One region of the Peribacillus sp. NPDC097198 genome, then DNA from elsewhere that is predicted to be linked to it. Evidence: riboswitches for the same ligand, from Rfam matches in the RefSeq annotation. Region 1 holds a riboswitch; the other holds the start of a gene.
The links. A riboswitch is a leader RNA that binds a small molecule or an ion and turns the genes downstream of it on or off. The one in region 1 is predicted to bind thiamine pyrophosphate.
Positions count from the first base shown of each region.

Region 2: another riboswitch for thiamine pyrophosphate. It lies ahead of thiT (energy-coupled thiamine transporter ThiT); the one in region 1 lies ahead of tenA (thiaminase II).

Region 1 is NZ_JBIWDO010000002.1:463,648-469,009, forward strand. Features, by position in the region: gene thiM (hydroxyethylthiazole kinase) at 1-638, opposite strand, end outside; gene thiD (bifunctional hydroxymethylpyrimidine kinase/phosphomethylpyrimidine kinase) at 635-1,441, opposite strand; gene thiW (energy coupling factor transporter S component ThiW) at 1,410-1,943, opposite strand; gene tenA (thiaminase II) at 1,944-2,633, opposite strand; TPP riboswitch at 2,739-2,831, opposite strand; TPP riboswitch at 2,900-3,005, opposite strand; SAM riboswitch class I at 3,310-3,413, shown strand; gene ACIQXQ_RS05360 (Fur-regulated basic protein FbpA) at 3,512-3,775, shown strand; gene ACIQXQ_RS05365 (aspartyl-phosphate phosphatase Spo0E family protein) at 4,002-4,178, shown strand; gene ACIQXQ_RS05370 (GNAT family N-acetyltransferase) at 4,231-4,740, opposite strand; gene ACIQXQ_RS05375 (DUF459 domain-containing protein) at 4,898-5,362, shown strand, end outside.
Region 2 is NZ_JBIWDO010000002.1:194,322-199,683, reverse strand. Features, by position in the region: gene ACIQXQ_RS03980 (transglycosylase domain-containing protein) at 111-2,087, opposite strand; gene ACIQXQ_RS03975 (universal stress protein) at 2,378-2,902, shown strand; gene thiT (energy-coupled thiamine transporter ThiT) at 2,955-3,536, opposite strand; TPP riboswitch at 3,635-3,737, opposite strand; gene ACIQXQ_RS03965 (cation diffusion facilitator family transporter) at 3,988-4,875, shown strand; gene ACIQXQ_RS03960 (histidine kinase N-terminal domain-containing protein) at 5,099-5,362, shown strand, end outside.

The DNA.
Region 1 (5,362 bases):
TAGTAATCCTCCGTAATTCCGCAGAAGACCCCAATCAAGGCCGTCGACATACAGCCGGTGCCGGTCACCTTTGTTAAAAGAGGGTTTCCATTATCGATGATGGACGTACGTGAAGAGTCACTAACGGCATCCTTGGCTCCACTCACGACGACAACACTCTTCAGTTTTCTAGCAGCACGTAGGGATAGTTCTGCATTACTCATGGAAAGCGGTCCTGAATCGACCCCTCGCGTTACGATATCGCCTCCCATTAGCCGATGGACTTCACTTGCATTGCCGCGAATAATCTGGACAGTCATTGAATCGAGCAGTTCCATCGCTTTCTCTGTTCGGTAAGGGGTGGAACCGACGCCCACAGGATCTAAAATTACGGGTATATGGCAATCGTTCGCTGTTTTCCCGGCAATCGCCATCGCCTCCAAGGAAACATCATCCAGTGTACCTAAGTTAATCACCAGTGCTTGTGCCAGTTTGACCATGTCCGCCACTTCTTTTGGATTGGAAGTCATAACGGGAGAACCACCAATTGCCAGGGTAGCATTGGCACAATCATTTGCAGTAACAAAGTTGGTGATTTGGTGGACGAGTGGTTGTTTCTTTCTCACTCTGCCAAATAAGTCTGCAACGGATGTATTCATGTGAAATCACTCCGTTCCTTTTTATAAAATTGATGGAAATGGTGAACGGGTCCGTGTCCCTTACCGAGTTCTAAGCTATTTCGTATCGCTTCTGAAATATAGATTTTCGCTTGTTCAATGGACGTCGCTAAAGGAAGTCCATTAGCAAGATTAGATGCAATGGCAGAGGAAAGGGTACAGCCAGTTCCATGCGTATTTTTCGTATGAATGCGTTCACCCTTGATCCAAGAGAACTCCTTGCCATCATAAAAGAGGTCATTTGGATTTCCTACTGCATGTCCTCCTTTCAGTAAAACAGCCTTCGGACCCAGTTCCAGAATAGCGGTACATGCCTTATAAAAGTCCTGCTTCGTCCGAATCGGGAATCCGGTAAGGACCTCTGCTTCCGGTATATTCGGTGTGACAAGTGTAGCAAGTGGAAGTAAATCGATTTTTAACGACGAAACGGCCCTCTCATCTAACAGATGGTGTCCACTTTTGGAAATCATGACAGGATCAAGGACGACGATAGCCGGTTTAAATAATTTTAGTGAATGGGCGACGGTTTCGACCGTCTCCTTTGATCCAAGCATCCCTATTTTTACTACGTCGACACGAATGTCTTCAAAAACGGCCGCAATTTGGTCGGTAATCACAGCGAGATCGATGGGCTGTACAGATCGAACTTCCAAGGTATTCTGCGCCGTAACGGCGGTGATAACAGACATGCCATAAACCCGATGGGCCGAAAATGTTTTTAAATCAGCTTGGATGCCGGCTCCGCCCCCAGAGTCAGATCCGGCGATCGTTAGTGCCCTTTTCATAAAAAAACCCCTTCATATAATGATTTTTTAAGAGAACTTTCAATAAAAGAAAGCCTATAATTGCGCCCGTTAAAGAACTAAGAAGAAAAGCTGGCAGAAAACCAAAAAGTGCCGCTTTTTTTCCCAATAATAAAAGCGCGATCGGATAACAGGCGATGGATCCGAGAATGCCTGTCCCCACTATTTCTCCCAAGCAGGCGTGTCCCATCCTTCTTGTTTTTTGGTAGAGGAAGGCCGCCAGCAGGGCACCAACCATGCTGCCCGGAAATGCAAAAATGGAACCTGTACCTGTCATGTTCCTGAGAAGGGATACTAAAAAGGCCTGTGTCACAGCAAAACCCGGCCCCAACATAACGGCTGTCATGACGTTGGTTACATGTTGAATAGGAAACACCTTCGCAAAACCAACAGGGATGTAAACGAATGAGCTAGTCAGTGTAGTGATGGCCGTGAACAAGCTAGTCAACGTCATTTTCCGTAACAAGTTACCAGTACCTAGCATTCAAAGCGGCCAAACCTGTTCGTTGTGAACCATGTCCCAAAATAAATATTCATATCGGGAGGTCATTAAAAAGTGTTTCTCTAATCTTTTCAATTCCCTTTCAGGCATATCTTCCGTCAGTTCGTCTAACAGCTTGGCCAACCATTTGTGCGCATCTGCGAATTCGGGGGATGCATACGATTGAATCCAAGCGATATAACGATTTGTTTCTAGTGCTGTACCATTTTGTTCTTTTAATATCGAGCCAATTTCATAGTAATCCCAGGCACAAGGAAGTAAGCAGGCAATAAGGTCGGCTAAAGTTCCATGATGGGCAGCATTGAGCATATAACCTGTATAGGCAAGGGTAATCGGAGTGGGTTCGGTATTTTCCAATTCCTCAGAACTAATTCCGAACTCCTTGCAGTAGCTCCTATGCAAATCCATTTCTACCTGTAGAGTCTCATTTAAAATACTCGCAAATTTGGTCATGATCTCAAGGTTAGTGGCCTTGATGGTCCCTAAGGCAAAAAGCTTGGCATAATCCATAAGATAGATATAGTCCTGCTTTAAGTAATAGGCGAATTTCTTTTCTGATAGTGTCCCGTTTCCAATTGCTTGAACGAAAGGATGAGTATGATTCTTTTTCCAAATTTCTTTTGAACGTTCGTGGAGTCTAGCACTGAAAGTTTTCATTTGGGTTTTCGTCATGATTTTTCCCCCTTATAATTCATTCACATACAAAGGAGGGGAGTGTCCAAAAATGAAGAACAGCCGCTTTCATATAGAAAGCGGCTGTTCTAGGAATGTACGAATCCCTTTTTCAACCTGCTTTCCTCCGCTGGTATGACCAGATCAGGTACAAAGGGTTTGATTCTCAGCCTATTAATGGCTCCCCTAGCAGTTTATTATTCAATTAAACGAAAACCCCGTTCCTGAAAACGGAACGGGGCAGATGGATGAAGTCAAATATACGACGACGATATCATCCACTTTCCTCCGCCGGCATCACCCGGATCAGGTTCAAAGGGTCCGGAACATCATTCCATCTCAGTCTTATAGAAGACTCCCCTAGTGGTATTTCGTATGTGATTATTGTCATCATATCAGATAAAAAGGAAAATGCAACCTTTGAATCCAATAGAATTTTATGAGTATTTTGTGGCGTGAAAGGGGTAGTAGGATAAAATCCCCAATGGTAAATGGAGCATACCTAACCCACGGTCAATTGGAGGGAAATATAGTTATTAGCAAAATAGGGATATGGTCTTACCTTGTGCTAAAAGGGCACACGGAAAAATAATATAAAAATTAAAAATTATTTGAATGTAATTGACTTATCCTTGCAAGTGGGATAAAATCATGTCAAAATCATTTATATTCTGTATTCTTATCCAGAGAGGTGGAGGGACTTGGCCCTATGAAACCTCGGCAACAGACCCATCGGGGAACTGTGCTTCTTCCAACAAGCAATCGCTTGGAAGATAAGAAGAGACGAACGGACCTCTGTCGACCTCTTCTTGGATTAGAAGGGGTTTTTATTTTTGTCAAATAGGGTTTAAGAATCCCATACAACAGGTATATATATTTTGGCTTTAGCAAAGCCTATAAGATTAGGGGCATTATATGTGGAAAATATGAATAAAAGGAAAGGGGCCATTCATATGGCAGAGTTTTTCGAGAAAAAAGAACAGAGGAGAGCATTGTTGATAGAAGAACTATTATCAAATGGTGTATACAAAACCTCTGATGAAAAGCATCTCTATGATGCTCCATTAAAAGCTCTTGAAGATGAATATAAGATCGTTATAGATAGATCAGGTAATGAGTCACCTCCAGAGTGCATGACTTAGTTAACCTATAGTGAACAATCAAAGAGAAAAAGCATTTGCTGTGTAAAAGCGAATGCTTTTTCTCTTTGAACTGACATAAAAAGTACAAAATATAAAAATATAATGGGTATTTTGTCACATTTCACTAGTGAAATAACATATTTAAAACATGTAAAATGATTGATTTCGCCTAGTGCTTTGGTTATGATAAAAATGTAAAATAATTGAAAAATAGGAAGTGATTATATTGAAGCCTCCTCATATAACAACAGTTGAAAAAATTGAAGAAAAACGAAAAGAAATGATTATGTTAGCAAAAAATTATGGTTTGACAAGCAGGATGACCATTCAAGCAAGTCAAGAGTTGGATTCTTTATTGAATGCGGTCACACATATAAAATTCCTGGGAGTTTGTCGCGAATAATCAGTACATCCCAGACCATTCAAATCCAGGCAATCGCCTTTTGCAATGGAAGTCATGTAGTGACACGTTTACCAAGAATGACCAAATCGCGTTCCACTCCATCGAGTTCTGCTATTTTCGGTAAATGCGCCCATTTTTCAAAACCGAATTTTGAAAAAAGCTTAATACTTGGTACATTGTGTGCGAAAATAAATCCAAGAAGTGTCTTAATCCCTATCTTCGGACTCGCCTCTATAGCCTTTTGGATTGAAAGTTGTCCAATTCCTTTCCCACGGAACTCCTCATCTATATAGATGCTAATTTCAGCGGTAAAATCATATGCGGGTCTACCATAAAAAGATTGAAAACTCATCCATCCAGCTGTTTTTCCATCATGTATGATCATATATAATGGCCGTTTGAGAATATGATGTTCCTCAAACCATTTGAGCCGTGATTCTACTGTAACTGGTTCTGTATCCGCAGTGACCATCCTCGAAGGTACTGTAGAATTGTAAATTTCGATAATTTTAGGCAAATCCTCAAATACTGCTTCCCTGAATTCTGTAAACTCCTTCATCATTAAGCTCCAATCCATTTATTATGGCATTCCAATCACCAGTACAGGTGCATCATGCAATTTAATTTTTATTAAGTTATTCAAATGTTAGGCTTGTCCTCTTTTTGGGTATTTAAAAATAAAATACTTCCTAGTGAATACAAAAGGAGAAGCAAAACAAATGAAGAAAATCGTTGGCTTATTTTTTATTGTACTTGTTATTTGTTTAGTTGCCTATGCGTTTCAGGCAGTAGATGCGAAAAACGATCAAAGAGTCATGGCATTTGGAGATTCTTTGACTTATGGAAAGGGCGATAAAGAAGGGGAAGGATATATTGATGACTTGAAACATAAAACGAATGATTCCGATTCAGAAAAAGTCCAATTCTGGAATTATGGTATTAGAGGTCAGGAAACGGACGGTGTCATTAAACAGCTCGAAGATCTTGAGATTAACACAAAATTGGATAAGGCTGACACATTTATCGTCTATATCGGAATCAATGATTTAATTAACAGTAATGGTGGAAACTTAAAAAAAATCAATGATCAAAAGATAAATGATGAAAAGAAAGAGTATGTACAACATTTAGATAAAATTCTTTCTGAGCTTCTAAAGAAAAATAATAAAGCTGATATCTTGGTG
Region 2 (5,362 bases), 270 kb from region 1:
CTATCGTCGTAATCGGTTTAGTTGTAAATTTCATCTTTTAATGAGGGAAAAAAGCTGTCAATCATGACAGCTTTTTTTCGTTTATTGGGAATATGGATATATCCCAATCATCACCAAGGAAAATCCCATGTTTTCCACTTACCAAGCCCCTCCTTGATTTCATTTCCCTTATCAATCCAATATTGCTTCCTTTCCGCTTCTTCTTCCTTTTTCTGCTGTTCTGCTATCAATGGTCCGATGTCTTCTGCATGAAATGATTCAGCCGTTTCGTTCTGTAAGGCCTGAGCCATGATTTTTTGAAAGATGAGTGTACTTCCTTGGCTGCTGTTAGTGGTTAAATAATGTTCTTTATCCGTTTTATCGTAGCCAGCCCATACAGCTCCTACTAAAGAAGGGGTGTATCCCACGAACCATTGATCCTTCACACCTGATATGCCTTCGATCGGGACCTGTGTGGATCCTGTCTTTCCTGCGATTTCATAGCCAGAGACCGCGGCATTTTTAGCCGTTCCATAGTTAACTGTCCCAAGAAGCATCGCATTCATCTTATCGACGACATCCTTCGAAGCCACCTTTGTCTTCTTTTCCTTCCAGGCTGCTATTTCTTTCCCATCCGTGTCTTCTATTTTTATAATGGCATGCGCTTCGTTTCGCTTTCCTTCATTTGCAAACGCCGCATAAGCTCCTGCCATTTGGAGTGGGGACACCCCTTTATCCATCCCGCCTAAGGCTATCGATAGATTTCGGTCATTTTTTTTGTCATAAGGAATCCCAAACCGTTTGAGCGCATCCAGCCCCTTGTCGATTCCAATTTCATTCAGGAGCCAAACGGTTGGCACATTCAAGGAATTCATCACGGCTTCATACATTGGGACCTCCCCTTTATAAGTGCCGCTCAAATTCGATGGTTCATAATTCCCGAACTTCATCTTCTCATCTTTTAAAGAGTCGGTCAGTTCATATCCTTCTTCAATTGCCGGTGTATAGACAGCGAGCGGTTTAATCGACGAACCAGGAGATCTTTTCAGTTGCGTCGCCCGATTATATCCCATGAATTGATGCTCGCCCCTCCCCCCAACAAGGGCCTTAATGCCGCCTGTTTTAGGATGAAGAAGGACAGTTCCACTTTGCACCAATATGTCATTGCTTGTCCCAGAAGGGAAATTGGCATCCTGGCTATAGACTGATTCGGCTGCCTGCTGCATCGATTGATCTAACGTGGTATATATTTTATAGCCCCTAGTGAGTAATTGCTGGAGCTCCAATCCATACATGGTGGAGGCTTCAGATAGGACATGGTCTATATAATAAGGATACTTCCCTTTTAAAGGATCTGTATCTTCACCTAACTGCAGCGATACTTCATCCTTTTTGGCAGAAGCCGCTTCCTCTTCGGTCAAATATCCGTGTTCGGTCATTCTAGACAGTACCAAATCCCGTCGTTTAACCGCCCCTTCTGGATTTTTGTACGGATCGAGCTTGGAAGGCAAGTTAATGACCCCAGCAAGCAAAGCCCCTTCGGCGACGGTTAACTCAGAAACATCTTTTGAAAAATATATGTTCGCTGCCTTTTTGAGTCCCCATGCTCCATGTCCAAAATAAACTTGATTCACATACATTTCCAAAATTTCATCCTTTGTATACGTACGTTCCAATTCTTGAGCGATGAAAAACTCTTCTATCTTTCTTTTCAAGGTCCGATCTGATTCAAGCATGGTGATTTTTACAAGTTGTTGGGTAAGTGTGCTCCCGCCTTCAACAACGCTTTTCGCCTTGACATTTTTCACCATCGCACGCATGATCGCTTGATAATCTATGCCATGATGTTCATAAAAACGGTGATCCTCAATGGATACGACCGCTTGAATGAGATGTTCCGGGATCTCCTCTATCGCGACGCCTTCCGATTTATTAGCCGTGACGGTACTGGCTAAGTTCCCATCCTCGTCATAAATCTTGGTCGGTTGCTGAAGTTGATCCTGGAGATTGCTTATATCCACAGTTTGTTTAAAATATATGAACAAACCGGCTCCCACTACGACAATGATTGATATAATTATAAGACCTATTTTCAATAACGCTCTCATTTGTACCCCCATTTTCCCAGATGCGACATGCTCCATTAAAAATATTTTGCCCTTTTTATGAAAGAAAACTCTTGCAATGGCTAAAAGGGAAAACAAATTCCACAACATTTTTCCCCTTATCCTTTTCCATACAAAGTGCCTACAATATTTCTCCCTTTCATGCCTAGTCTTTTCTTTTTCCATACCCTTTACCCACATTTATAAATCAATATACACCTGAAAAAGGCATGAAACCAATAAAAACGGGTATATAACCTATAATGACAAATTATGGGGAGAGATGATCTTAGATGAAACAATTAAAACGTATCGTCGCCGCTTATGATGGAAATGAAGAGAGCAACCGCGCAGTGGAATATGGAGCTTCATTAAAAAAGGCCTTTCCGGAAGCTGAATTGACCATTGTTCAAGTTCTGAATCCAAAAGGTGAAAGCCGCATCATCGAGAGTGCATCCGCTCCTGGGTTCGTACCGGCAGCAGGATTTTATGTCGACCCTTCACAAACGCATCCCGTAACAGAAGTAGAACAACAAAGTCAAATGCACATGAACGATACTCCCACCGTTCATGAAAACAATGTGAGGATGGCTGAAAGCAATATGATGAGATTGCTCAGTGAATGCCAGGTTAATGGAAATATCGAGATTTTAGAGGGAAATGCCACCGATAGCATATGTGACTATGCAAAGCGGGCGAATGCCGATTTAATCATCGTCGGCAACAGTGCAAAAAGCGGCCTGGAAAAGTTCTTCCTCGGAAGCACCAGCAGTTCCATAGCCAAGCAGGCACCTTGCTCGGTATTTATTGCAAAATAATGGAGAAAAGGGCCGGCTCATAATTGAGCCGGCCCTTTTTATAGGTCTGTCCTTAGATGACTTTCTTCAACAAGACATTCGAAGCAGCCGAATAAAGCACCATTACCACGATTGCTGATAAAATAAAACTAAACAGCATATATGTCCCATTGTAAATCAAGGAATAGAGGACGACTGGTTGCCCGTTTGGCGCATATTCCCCAAAGAAAACGATACCTGCTGTAAAATGGCAAAGAAACCTCAGGAAGCTCCCCACAAACATGCCACAAACCGCATATATATCCCCTCTTAACCGTTTTCCCCCTTTACGGTTATTCACAAATTTATTCATGAACAACCCGGATAATCCCACGGCGGTAAAAGCAAGAAAATATTCGATAAATCCTTGAAGCGGCGTTGCCAGAAATGCCAAACCAGTGGCAATCTGCAAAAGCCCCAATAGTAAACCGGTGGCCATTCCGCCCTTGATTCCCCAACGATAGGCCATTAAGAATATCGGCACCATGGCAATGGAAATCGATCCCCCCTGTGGCCATATCCTTGCAAAAACAAAACCGGAGACTATATCCAGCAGTAATGCCAATGCAGAAAAAATCGCGACCTCTGTCATGAATAATGTTTTATGTTTCATCATCTCTCACCCTTCTCCACGTGCAAAAGTGCCCATGAGTCCCGTGTCGCTTTTTTGGCATGCAAAAAAGCAACACCAGGGCGGTAATGGATGCCCAGTATTGCTATCCAAAACCACATCCCTACGCTAGTACTAACTAACAGGTTCATAGGGTCTGAACTCAACCGTTCACTCTCAGCCATCTTGGCTCCCCTTGTGGAAGTATTTAATTTTTGTTCCTCGGTTAGAATATACTACTAGTTTCTCTAATTGACAAGTAAATAACACGATTATATCCACGAGTATTTTTCCCTATTACTGGTTATATTTTTTCATCCAGCCAACTTCTTTACACGTCCTCAATACACATGCCATATGCCAAGTTAGATGGATAAAGACGACAATTTTTCTATAGACTCACTAGGGTTCAATTTGATATCTTTATAAAGGTTATTTTGCACGAGGGGGAAAAGACATGGATAAACATTCAATTTCTGCAGAAAAGGGCGCCTATATCAGTATAGCCGCATACATATTCTTGTCGGCCCTCAAATTAACGTTTGGTTACTTTGGAGACTCGAAAGGACTTTGGGCAGATGGTTTAAACAACACGACCGATATCATTGCCTCTGTCGCTGTATTAATAGGTTTAAAAATATCAAAGCGACCACCGGATAAAAATCATTCATACGGTCATCTGAGAGCTGAAACCGTAGCGTCTTTGGTTGCCGCCTTCATTATGATCACCGTCGGATTACAGGTCATATACAGCGCCATCGAATCATTCTTTTCGCAGGACGCGACAGTTGTACCGAATATGTTCACAGCTTATGTCGCTTTATTCTCCGCCATCTTCATGTACGGGGTTTATCGTTATAACTTGGCTTTAAGCAAAAAAATAAACAGCGCCTCCATCCATGCTGTCGCACAGGACAACCGTTCTGATGCTCTGGTCAGTATCGGTGCTTTCGTAGGTATTATCGGTACCACAATCGGCATAGACTGGTTGGATGCGGTTGCCGCTTTAGTGGTAGGCCTGATGATCTGCAAAACGGCTTGGGATATTTTCCACGACGCTTCACTTTCCTTGACCGACGGTTTCGATGAACAGCATCTCCAACAAATAGGTCAAACCATCCTGTTGACGGATGGGGTGAAAGACATGAGTGAAATTAAAGCACGGATGCATGGGAATGAAATTCTGGTTGAAACTACCGTGCATGTCAATCCGCTCTTGACCGTCATCCAAAGTCATGACATTACAGTGAAAGTTGAAGAAAACTTATTAAAGGAACATGACATCAAACATGTCATTGTCCATATCGAACCCTATACATTTCAAAAAAAAGGTACCCGTCAATAATGAACGGTGCCTTTTTTATATGTGTAAACCCCCTATTAATACAATGTTTACCTAATATAAACAAAGCCTTTCCCCTTTTACCGATCATTTACCGCATGAATGAGTATTTAAAGAACGCTTTTAATCTGTTATTATTAAAACCATATATTGCATTTTGGAATTATATTCTAATTCATTCATAATTAAGTAAGATAAATTCATTTTCCTACACATGGAGGGCAAAATGGTATTGAATCGAGAAATGACTCTTCACTTCCTATCTTCTCATAAAACTACTATCCTTACCGAATGGAAAGAGCGATTAAAGCATTTATCAGATGGCTATATAGAATATTTTGAAGAAGAAATAGAAAAAATTCTAAATTCACTGATGAAACAACTGAAAAATACAGATACTAACATAGATGATATGCTGAAGGATTTAGGGGAAAAGATTTCAGCCGGCCGGGTTAAACAGCATTTGAATATGGATATGTTCTTTTCCATA